2 regions of the Butyrivibrio sp. AE2005 genome follow, and region 1 is predicted to be linked to the other one. Evidence: predicted binding sites of a transcription regulator. Region 1 holds the regulator's gene; the other holds the start of a gene.
The links. The regulator Rex, encoded in region 1, represses fermentation and respiration genes when NADH is low (regulators of the CRP and FNR family bind a similar motif). The targets are predictions, from matches to a motif close to ATTGTTAANTANTTAACAAT.
Positions count from the first base shown of each region.

Region 1 (5,643 bases):
GGCATCGCAGACAACAAGCTTGCCAGTATATTCGCATCCCGGATACAGAATATGTCCCAGTTTTACGCAGTTAAACGTAACAGTTTCATCAGCTTTTACACAAAGAGAACAGATCCTTCCGTCATCAGCATTTATCCCCGAAGGAATGTCGACAGACACAACAAAAAGATCGTCTCTTCTGTCTTTTTTGCAATCATTGATATAGCCGATAACCTCAGCATAACTTCCCGTAATATTTCTGGAAATCCCTATACCAAACAATGCATCTACTATAATATCCCATTCAGCAGGGCTTTTGTTGTCTCTTATATTGGAAAAAGTGTCAGCATTGATTCCGTAATTTGCCGCGATCTTAAGTTGCTTCAGGCACAGGTCGCTGCACTTAGTCATATCACCGACTACCACAAGCTTGACTCTTATGCCCCTTTGTTTTAAAAGCCTCGCGGTACAAATGCCGTCTCCGCCGTTATTTCCGACTCCGGCAAAAACAAGCGCTGTGTACTTTCTGTCTGCGTTTTTGGAAGAAATATGTTTTTCAATCTCATCAGCAACGCAAAGAGACGCTCTTTCCATCAAAATCTCAGTGCTCACTCCGAAGACCTCCGAAGTATTTCTGTCATATCTTTTCATCTCATCGCTTGTCACCGCATACTTCATAGCTTATCTCCCCTTTGAAAAAAGCTGCCATCAGGCAGCTTTTTAAATCAATTATGATGTGTAATCCTTGTCATTGCCTGCAAGAGGCCTGCGGATAGGATGTCTTCTGTCCGGATCGTATTTCATATCGAATATTTCAATAACTTCCGGCCCAAAGATCTGATGCATATAGGAATAAAGATTATAATTTTCCATCTCCGCCTGTTGCATGAGAACTATATTCTTCTTAAGTTGCACTCTGAAATCCGAAACCCATTTATCAAGTTCCGTGATGTACTCGGTATTATCATGAAGTCTCTCATAGCAAACCTTCATCGTTTCGATCATCAGCTCGTAATCGGCTTCATATATCTTTTTCGAAAGATCCCTGAGTTCATCATCGTAGGATTCGATTCTCTCGTTGCAGTCATTGATAAGTCTTGTTCTGTCTTCAATTTTTTTCTCGATAGCAGATGAATCACCCGCTTTATTGGCTTCGTCCCTAAGGGGCACAATCTCACCAAGAAGCTTTTTCTTAACCTTCTTAAGGTCCTTGGTCTCACTGCGCAACTTCCCGTCACGCTCGACAAGTGCATTCAATTCATCCGCAAGATTCGAGATCTCCGGTGTCATTTCCGTCTGCGTAAAGAGCTGGTGCCATTTGTTATCCAGCGTCAAAATGGGAATATTCTTTCCCTGTAACGCAGACATATAAGCTTCTTTGTCTTTTGCCATTAGTTTTTCTCACCTGAGTTAAACATTTTTTCCTGACCTGTTTATATTATACGATAATTTCATCAAACTGTCAGATAAATGTACATTTTCTACCACAATATAGTCAGGCACCTCGAGATCGACGTGTGCAAAGTTCCAGATGGCTTTAATTCCACACTTGCATAGTCTGTGAGCCATCGGAACTGCCTGATCCTTCGGAATGGTCAAAACAGCTATCTCTATTTTATTGTTTTTTACAAAATCTTCTACTTCATCGATCGGACGAACTTCCACATCTCTTATCTTTGATCCGAAAAGATCGGGGTTACAATCAAATGCTCCTTTGAAAACAAATCCTCTTCTTGTAAAATTCGTGTAACCCGCGATTGCCTTGCCGAGATGTCCGGCTCCGATAATAACAAGGCTGTGTTCCTTGTCTATTCCCAAAATCTTACTGATCTCGTCATAGAGATAACCTACGTTATAACCATATCCCTGCTGACCAAAACCACCAAAATTATTAAAATCCTGCCTTATCTGAGAAGCAGTGACTTTCATGATGTCGCTAAGCTCTTGAGAAGATATTCTCTCAACACCTTTCTCCTTGAGATCTCCCAAATATCTGAAATAACGCGGAAGTCTGGAAATGACCGCCTGAGAAATTTCCTTATCTGCCATATTCTGCTCCTTTATTATGTATTATTTTTAACTGAAATAATTCTTAGAATTCTCTTTTAAACAATAGTATAGATTGTTAAGGATTATACAAAATAATTATATCTGTGCGTTAAATCTATGTCAATCGGATAAAGCCACATATTCCGCAAAAACAGCTGATTTACCGCGCCATTTACTTTAATAGTGAAATCATATATTATTCAATACGAATTACATCTATTGATAATAAAGAAAGTTGAGGATAAATCATGTCATATAAAGATTATATGGTACGCGCAACCGCAGCAGATGCGCAGATAAGAGCTTTCGCTGCAACAACAAGAGATCTTGCCGAATACGGAAGAAAAGCACACCACCTCTCTCCCATTGCCGCAGCGGCACTCGGACGTCTTATGACAGGCACTGTAATGATGGGAACAATGATGGATAACGATCAGGACCTCATAACCGTAAAGATGGACGGTGACGGTCCTTTAAAAGGAGTTCTTGCAACAGCCGACAGGTTTGGTAATGTTAAGGGCTATGTTACAAACCCTTATGTTGTCATGGAACCAAATGCGGCCGGACATTTAAATGTAGGAGGCGGAATCGGCGAAGGTACTCTCACCGTTATCAGGGATATGGGGCTAAAAGAGCCCTATGTCGGCCAGGTTCCTCTGTATACCGGAGAAGTCGCCGAAGATCTCACATACTATTTTACCAAGTCTGAACAGACTCCTTCTTCAGTCGGACTCGGCGTTCTTGTTGAAAGAGAGAATCTTTCCGTTATCGCCGCAGGCGGATTTATCATCCAGCTTCTGCCCTTCGCTTCCGAAGAAGTAATATCAAAGCTCGAGGAAAATCTTACAAAATTCTCTTCGGTTACTGATATTCTCAAGGCCGGAAAGGCTCCCGAAGATTTACTTAACATAATTCTCGAAGGCTTCGATATAGAGATCACAGATAAAATTGATTTAAATTTTTTCTGCAATTGCGACAAAGACAGGGTTGAAAGAGCCCTTATGTTAATTGGCCGAAAAGAGCTTCAGGAGCTGATTGACGATGGAAAACCCATAGAATTATGTTGTCATTTTTGTAACAAAAAATATATCTTTAAAACGTCTGAACTCCTTGAAATTCAAAGAAATTTGAAATAACACCTTTTATAAAAACAGATTATGCGTTATACTATTGCTTAGATGTTAGTAACATTTTACTAACAAAGTTACAGGGGTTTTAACAAAGGAGGTAATAGTATGACAAGACACACTGTAAAAAAATCGCGTGCCATCAGGACCGTCATGTCCTTAACTCTGGCATCGACTATCTTTCTGACTTCCGGTATAGGTGCAGCCGTTGCACATGCCGGAGGAAAAGAAGGTGTACATATAAATAACACTTCTGGTGTAGCCAGTATCAATGATTTCAAAAAGCTTGTAGAAGAAGGAAAGGATATGTCCGATAAAACAGTTATCCTTTCAACCAATGATGCACAATGTAATTTCGATAAATATCCTTATGTTGCATCTCTTAAGAACTTTTTTGAAGATAGCTTGAAGTCTGATGTTGTTCTTATCGACACAGGTGATTTCTGTGAAGGTAAAGATATGGAAAAATTTTGGAGTGCCAACGGTGGTGCTCAGTGCATGAACACTTACGATAACGATTATGCCGCTTTCCTTGCAATGAATGAAGCCGGCTATGATTTTGCTAATTTCGGAAATTACGGATTCAACTACGGATCCGATATAAATACAAACAATTATTTTGATTCAGGTTGCAGCATTGTTAATTTCGACTGTGCCGACAAGGCAATGAATGCTGCTTGCAAAGGCAAAGGAAAGGATTTCTCACAGTCATCCGATTGCTTCTCAAGCATTATGAAGCAAAACAGCCTTTGTGACAACAGCTTCATGTATGACTGTGCTAATTCAGACATGAAGATCGGCTTCTTCGGATTGCCCGAATATGAAGCTTTAGGAAACTATGACTTATCCAAGAATTCTGAATGGTATACTTGCGCCGAACAGCAGGCTCAGAGTCTTAAGGAAGATGGTGCCGACCTTGTTATCTGCATGTCCCAGCTTGGCTTGGGTGATGCTCTTAAGGGTGGCAGCGGAATCTTTAATCTGCTTGGCAATTTGTTTGGCCTTGGCGGAAAGAGTGCCTCAAAGGGTGCATCCAAGGGCGGATCAGGCATGGATTTCATCGATCTTCTTCTCGACGGTTGCTCTCTCTTCGCTGAAGGCGAAAGCGCTCTGCCCCTTAAGTTAGCTGATATGCTTCTTCGTAATATCGGTGTAACAATTCTTGATAACAACAGCAAGTCTATCGAAGATAATTTCCTCTTCTCTCTCGATGACATCATCAAGAACCTTGGTGGTGATTCAAACATCTCCAAGTTCGTAAGTGATATGATCGGTGGATTTGGTTTCAACCTCTTCGGCGATGCTGATTGCGACTTCGATTGCAATTGGGATTGGGATTACAACAGCTGCACAGGAAAGACCAACGGCAAGTCAACACCTCAGCCCAAGCCTTCACCACAGCCTAAATGCGGTGACACACCTCAGCCTCAGCCCAAACCTTCACCACAGCCAAAGCCCACTCCACAACCTAAGGGTGGCACATCCACTCCAAAACCGGACGGAGCCGCTGCACCTAAGGGCGAAACCGTTCCGGCTAAACCCGACGGAGCTGCTGCACCTAAGGGTGAGACTGTTCCGGCTAAACCTGACGGAGCTGCCGCTCCTAAGGCTGAAACCGTTCCCGCTAAGCCCGACGGAGCACCTGCCCCTCAGTATCAGCAGAACAGCAAGTCATTATTTGACGAATTATTCCCTGAAGAAGAGGATGATGATTTCTTCTGGTTCTAATTTTCGAATAAAAAAGTTTTAATATATATCGAACCACTTCTTTGATCATATATCAGGGAAGTGGTTCTTTTATTAATATATTAAAATATAAGTTAAAAATTTAGGGGTTTAATTAATTTTCTTTTTACGTTATACTATTATTTAAGCATTGGGGCCCAAGATGCTTACTACGTGACACAACAGAGATTTTAACATCAAAGGAGGTAGTAGTATGAAAAGACACAATGTAAACAAAGCGCCTGCCATTCGGGCTGTAATATCCCTGGTCATGGCTTCTTCTCTCTTTCTTTCTTCAAATCTCGGTGCATCTGTTGCACATGCCGAAGAAAAAAAAGTTTCCTACAACTATAAAAGCTCAGTTAACGGAAACGTATCCGACTTCGTAAAAATGGCGGACGAAGGCAAAGATTTCTCCGGCAAGACAGTTATTATTTCCACAAACGATGTACATGGCGCAATTCAGAAATATCCATATGTAGCGGCTCTAAAAAAATTCTTCAGTACAGAGCTTAAAGCTGATGTCCTGCTCGTTGACTCAGGCGATTTCAGTCAGGATAAAAAACCCAAAGGCAATGAAGGTGCCGACAGCGCCTATTGTATGGAAGAGTCCGCAGGTTTAGCCGGTGTTGAAGCTATGAACGCCGCCGGTTATGATATGGCAACTTTAGGAAATCATGAATTTGAAGGTTTTGTTGCCCTTGATGATAATCTTAAAAAAGCACAGTTCAAGGTTATCAATTCAAATTTGGTTACCAAAGAT
Region 1 is NZ_JMMD01000003.1:215,132-220,774, reverse strand. It holds gene DL92_RS0104510 (bifunctional ADP-dependent NAD(P)H-hydrate dehydratase/NAD(P)H-hydrate epimerase) at 1-657, opposite strand, end outside; gene DL92_RS0104505 (hypothetical protein) at 709-1,371, opposite strand; gene DL92_RS0104500 (redox-sensing transcriptional repressor Rex) at 1,390-2,028, opposite strand; gene hslO (Hsp33 family molecular chaperone HslO) at 2,277-3,164, shown strand; gene DL92_RS0104490 (bifunctional UDP-sugar hydrolase/5'-nucleotidase) at 3,264-4,883, shown strand; gene DL92_RS0104485 (metallophosphoesterase) at 5,095-5,643, shown strand, end outside.

Region 2 (5,643 bases), on a different contig from region 1:
AACCTTGGTACGACATTTACGGCATGGATTCTTACACTTAATAATCTGAACAGCACAAAGTATTTGTGGCTGGAACTCTTAAAGCCCAGGTCATTCACACCTTTCTTGGCTCTTATAGGTATCGGGCTATATATGTTTTCCAAAAGTGAGAAAAAGAAAAATATCGGAACAATCCTTCTCGGATTTTCTGTTTTGATGTTCGGAATGAGCAGTATGTCTGATGCTGTCGCTCCGCTAAAGGATAATGAAGGATTTAAGGGCCTTCTTATGAAGTTCAGCAATCCTCTTATCGGATTCATGGTCGGAATCTTTTTTACCATGCTCATTCAGAGTTCAGCCGGAACAATCGGTGTGCTTCAGGCGATATCGGGAAGTATACCTGTCTATTTCAACATAGCAATACCTGTTGTTGTAGGCGCTGAGGTTGGTACATGTATCACAGCGATTCTTTCATCGTTTGGCGCAAACAAGAACGGTAAGAGAACAGCTCTTATGCACTTGTATTTCAACTTCATAAAAGCATTACTGTTTATGATAATTTTTTATTCTTTGAATGCTGTGATGAATTTCTCCTTTATGCACCGGGAAGTCGGACTTGCGGGAATTCCGGGGATACATACACTTATTAATCTTATTGCAACGCCCCTTATGCTTCCTTTCTCAGGGGTGCTTGTAAATCTCGCACTCAGCTCTATTCCTATAGATGATAAGGAGAAAAAGGAGCAGGAAGAGCAGCAGGGAATCAGAACTTTGGATCCTCTTTTCCTTGCGAACCCTCCTTTTGCGCTTGAACAGGCCAGACTTGCTGCGGTCGAGATGGCTAATATGTCAAAAGATGCCCTTGATAAGGCAGTTTCACTTATTACGGATTACAAAGATGAAGTGGCGCAGGATGTTGATTATCTTGAACGCAAAGTCGATCAGTACGAGGACCAGCTTGGAACTTATCTTATGAAGATAAACAACCATCATCTTGCTCCCGAAGACAGCCATACACTCACAATGCTTCTTCATTGCATCACCGACTATGAGAGAATAAGCGATCATGCTCTCAACATCATGCAGAAAGCTCAGGGTATGGCGGAGAATAAGAGAGAGTTTACCCAGAAGGGTCAGATAGAGATGGATATATTCGCATCAGCGGTAAAAGAGATCGTGGATATGTCTATAAAAGCGTTTGAAACACGTGATGTCGAGATAGCAAAGTCTATAGAGCCTCTCGAGGAAGCGATTGACGGCATTCAGAAAGAGATAAAAAGGCGTCATGTGAGAAGGCTTCGCAAGGGCAAGTGTACCATTGAGCAGGGCTTTGACCTTAGTGATATCGGAACAGATTATGAGCGTATCGCAGATCACTGCAGCAACATCGCCGTAGGCGTTATTGAGGTGCATGATGATGCGTACGATGCACACGAGTATTTGGAAACGCTCAAAGCGGATAAAAGAGAAGGCTTTGAGCAGGCAGTTGATTTCTACGAGAGAAAATATCAGCTTCCTTCTGTTAAGTTTTAATGCAGGAGTGATTATTTATGGAATTTCAGTACTTAGAGAAAAAGGAGCAGGGCGAGTTCATTACCCGCTACGACCTTCATTACAAAACTGTTGATAACAAGGATAAGACATACGAGATAATCAGCAGAAATCCCGATCTCAAGGGATATGACGATATTCACAACAACAAGATCGATGCAGTTGTGCTTATCATGCACGATGAGACTGGGGAAAAGATACTTATAAACAAAGAGTTCAGACTTGCACCGGGCGCATGGGTATACAACTTCCCTGCAGGTCTTATCGATCCCGGTGAAGTACCGGAGGAGAGCGCAAGAAGAGAACTCAAGGAAGAAACAGGACTTGATATAATCAGTATTGACGAGTGGATTGGCGAAAGTTACAGTGCAGTCGGTTTCTCAAATGAAAAGAACCTTTGCTGCGTCGGAAAGGCGGCGGGAACTTTTTCAAAAAGCAGCTCGACATTGGAAGAGATAGTACCCGGCTGGTATACCAAAAAAGAAGTAAGAGAACTGCTTAAGACTCAGCCTTTTGCTGCAAGGACGCAGGCGTATTGCTACTTATGGTCGAAGGAGTAATGAGAGTCGGTATTTGTTTATGAATGATAAGAAAGAGATACAAAAAGGAATATATCAGGGCCGGAGCCAGGCAGAAGAGTTAAAAAGAGGAATCATAGGGCTCAATATCTGTGAGGAGTGCGGTGGACTATGCACTGCGAGTGTCCCTATTATCGAGGGACTTCCTGTAAATGCGCAGGTAAGCCTTATGGAGCATTCTGTTCATGAGACTCTCAAGAAGAACAGTTATCTTTTCAGAGAAGGCGAACCCGTTGATTCCATATGCATAATACGAAAAGGAAGAGTTAAGCTTTGCAGATACGATTCTCTCGGAAGAGAGCAGATCATAACGATTCTTGCAGATCATGACATCATTTGGGAAGGCATGTTTTTGGATGGCAGTATTTATCCTTATTCTGCGGTTTGCCTTACAAATGCTTCTATTTGCCAGATACACAGGGATGATTTCATTAAAGTTGTGGACGATCCTTCGGCTGCGATGAATATCATCATTCTTTTGAGCAAAAAACTCCACGATGCCAATGAGAGGAACATGCTTCTTTCCACAAAAGACCCGATGGCCAGACTGGCGGGCTTTTTGATGTACAGAGTTGACAGGAGTGTGGGCGATGACATAGTATTAAAACTCGATGACATTGCCGCAAGTGTAAATCTTCGAACAGAGACTGTCAGCAGGAAACTCAGGGAGATGGAAAAGAGCGGGCTTATTGAGCGAGTCGGACATGCCAAGATCAGGGTGCTCGACAGAGATGCATTAAGGGAAATATATATTTATCAGTGATCTATACAGATTATTTATGAAACGGAGTAACAATGGTTAAAGGTGCAATTCATTCAATAGAGACATTCGGTTCGGTTGATGGACCCGGAATCAGATTTATCGTATTCTTAAAGGGATGCAAATTAAGATGCAAGTACTGCCACAATGCTGATACTTGGGATCCCAATTCGGAAGATATGCGTACTCCCGATGAACTTCTGGACTTTGCGGAAAGATACAGAAGCTATTGGGGAACAGAAGGCGGAATTACTGTAAGCGGCGGAGAGCCGCTTCTTCAGATAGACTTCTTGATTGAGCTCTTTAAGAAGGCAAAAGAGCGCGGTATCAATACATGCATAGATACGGCACTTCAGCCTTTTACGCGTGAGGAGCCTTTCTTTTCCAAGTTTGAGGAACTTATGAAGTATACGGACCTGTTACTTGTTGATATCAAGCACATCGACAAGGATGAGCACATAGAGCTCACAGGGCTTCCGAATGACAATATATTCGACGGATTCAAGTATCTGTCGGATATCTCAAAACCCATATGGATCCGTCATGTGCTCGTGCCCGGAATAACCGATGATGATGAGTACCTTAAGAGAACAAGAGAGTTTATAGAGACTCTTTCCAATGTACAAAAGATTGAGGTTCTTCCCTATCATTCGATGGGACAGCATAAGTTCGAGACACTCGGTATTCCTTACAAGCTCGACGGCGTTAAATCTCCTTCAAAAGAGAGAGTTGAAAATGCAATGAAAATATTAAATGGGAAATAATATCATGAGAAGGCAGCTGCGCAATGGAGCTGTCTTTTTTGATGGAGTTAAATAATATTTTAAGAAAAACTCAAAACTTGATTACAATCAATGTTTGGTTGTGTAACAGGTGATATCATCAATCTCGAACAATACATATGATAATATTTTAACGAGGAGTACGTAAAATGAACGAAGCATGGCGCGGGTTTAAGGGAACCCACTGGTTGGATGACGTTAACGTAAGAGATTTCATCCAGAACAACTACACACCTTATGATGGAGATGAGAGCTTTTTGGCTGAGCCTACAGAAGCTACAGATAAGCTTTGGGGCAAGCTTCAGGAGCTCCAGAAACAGGAACGTGAAAAGGGCGGCGTTCTTGAGTGTGAGACAGAGGTTGTTTCTAGTCTTACAGCATATGGCCCCGGATATATTGATGAGTCTATGAAGGACCTTGAGCAGGTTGTTGGTCTTCAGACAGATAAGCCTCTTAAGAGAGCATTCATGCCTTTCGGCGGAATCAAGATGGCTGAAGAAGCTGCTGAGACATACGGATACAAGGTAAATGAGAAGTTCCACAAGATCTTCACAGAGTATCACAAGACTCACAACCAGGCAGTATTTGATGCTTACACACCTGAGATGAGAGCAGCAAGACACAGCCACATCGTAACAGGTCTTCCTGATACATACGGCCGTGGACGTATCGTAGGCGACTACAGAAGAGTAGCTCTTTACGGTATTGACTACCTCATCAAGAAGAAGATGGATGATTACAACAACTGTGGTGACGGAACAATGCTCGACCACATCATCCGTCAGAGAGAAGAAATCTCTGAGCAGGTTAGAGCTCTTAAGGGAATGAAGGAAATGGCAGCCGTTTACGGATTTGATATTTCTGCTCCCGCTAAGAACGCTAAGGAAGCTGTTCAGTGGCTTTACTTCGGATACCTTGCAGCTATCAAGACTCAGAACGGTGCTGCAATGTCAGTTGGACGTGTTTCAACATTCCTTGATATTTATATTGAAAGAGATATTAAAGAAGGAACTCTTACAGAGAAAGAGGCACAGGAACTTATCGACCACATGACAATGAAGTTCAGAATGGTTAAGTTCGCTCGTATTCCTTCATACAACAACCTCTTCTCAGGTGATCCTGTATGGGCTACACTTGAGGTTGGTGGACTTGGAATGGACGGTCGTCACATGGTTACAAAGAACGACTTCCGTTTCCTTCATACTCTTGAGAACATGGGACCTTCACCTGAGCCTAACCTTACAGTGCTCTACACATCTAAGCTCCCTGAGACATTCAAGAAGTATGCTGCAAAGATTTCAGTTACAACATCTTCAATCCAGTACGAGAACGATGATGTTATGCGTCCTATCTGGGGAGATGACTACAGCATCTGCTGCTGCGTATCTGCTACACAGACAGGTAAAGAGATGCAGTTCTTCGGAGCAAGAGCTAACCTTGCTAAGTGCCTTCTTTACGCTATCAACGGTGGTAAGGATGAGAAGTTCCTTACAAAGGACGGCAAGCACATGCAGGTAGGTCCTGAGATGGCTCCTATCACAGCTGACGTACTTGATTATGATGAAGTTATGCACAAATATGACATCATGATGGATTGGCTTGCAGGACTCTATGTAAACATCCTCAACCTTATCCAGTACATGCATGATAAGTACTACTACGAAGCAGCTGAGATGGCTCTTATCGATACAGATGTAAGACGTACATTCGCTACAGGTATCGCCGGATTCTCACACGTTGTAGATTCACTTTCAGCTATCAAGTATGCTAAGGTTACAACTGTTCGTGATGAGTCAGGTCTTGTTGTTGATTACAAGGTAGAGGGAGACTTCCCCAGATACGGTAACGATGATGAGAGAGCAGACGAGATCGCTGTATGGCTCCTTAAGACATTCATGAAGAAGATCGAGAAGCACCACACATATCGTGATTCTGAGCCTACAACATCTATCCTTACAATCACATCTAACGTTGTTTATGGTAAGGCTACAGG
Region 2 is NZ_KK366046.1:15,544-21,186, forward strand. It holds gene DL92_RS0117250 (Na/Pi cotransporter family protein) at 1-1,512, shown strand, start outside; gene DL92_RS0117255 (NUDIX hydrolase) at 1,530-2,090, shown strand; gene DL92_RS0117260 (Crp/Fnr family transcriptional regulator) at 2,110-2,871, shown strand; gene pflA (pyruvate formate-lyase-activating protein) at 2,904-3,632, shown strand; gene pflB (formate C-acetyltransferase) at 3,800-5,643, shown strand, end outside.
Region 2: a site for Rex is predicted at 3,769-3,788, ahead of pflB (formate C-acetyltransferase). Genes of this name have one in related genera too.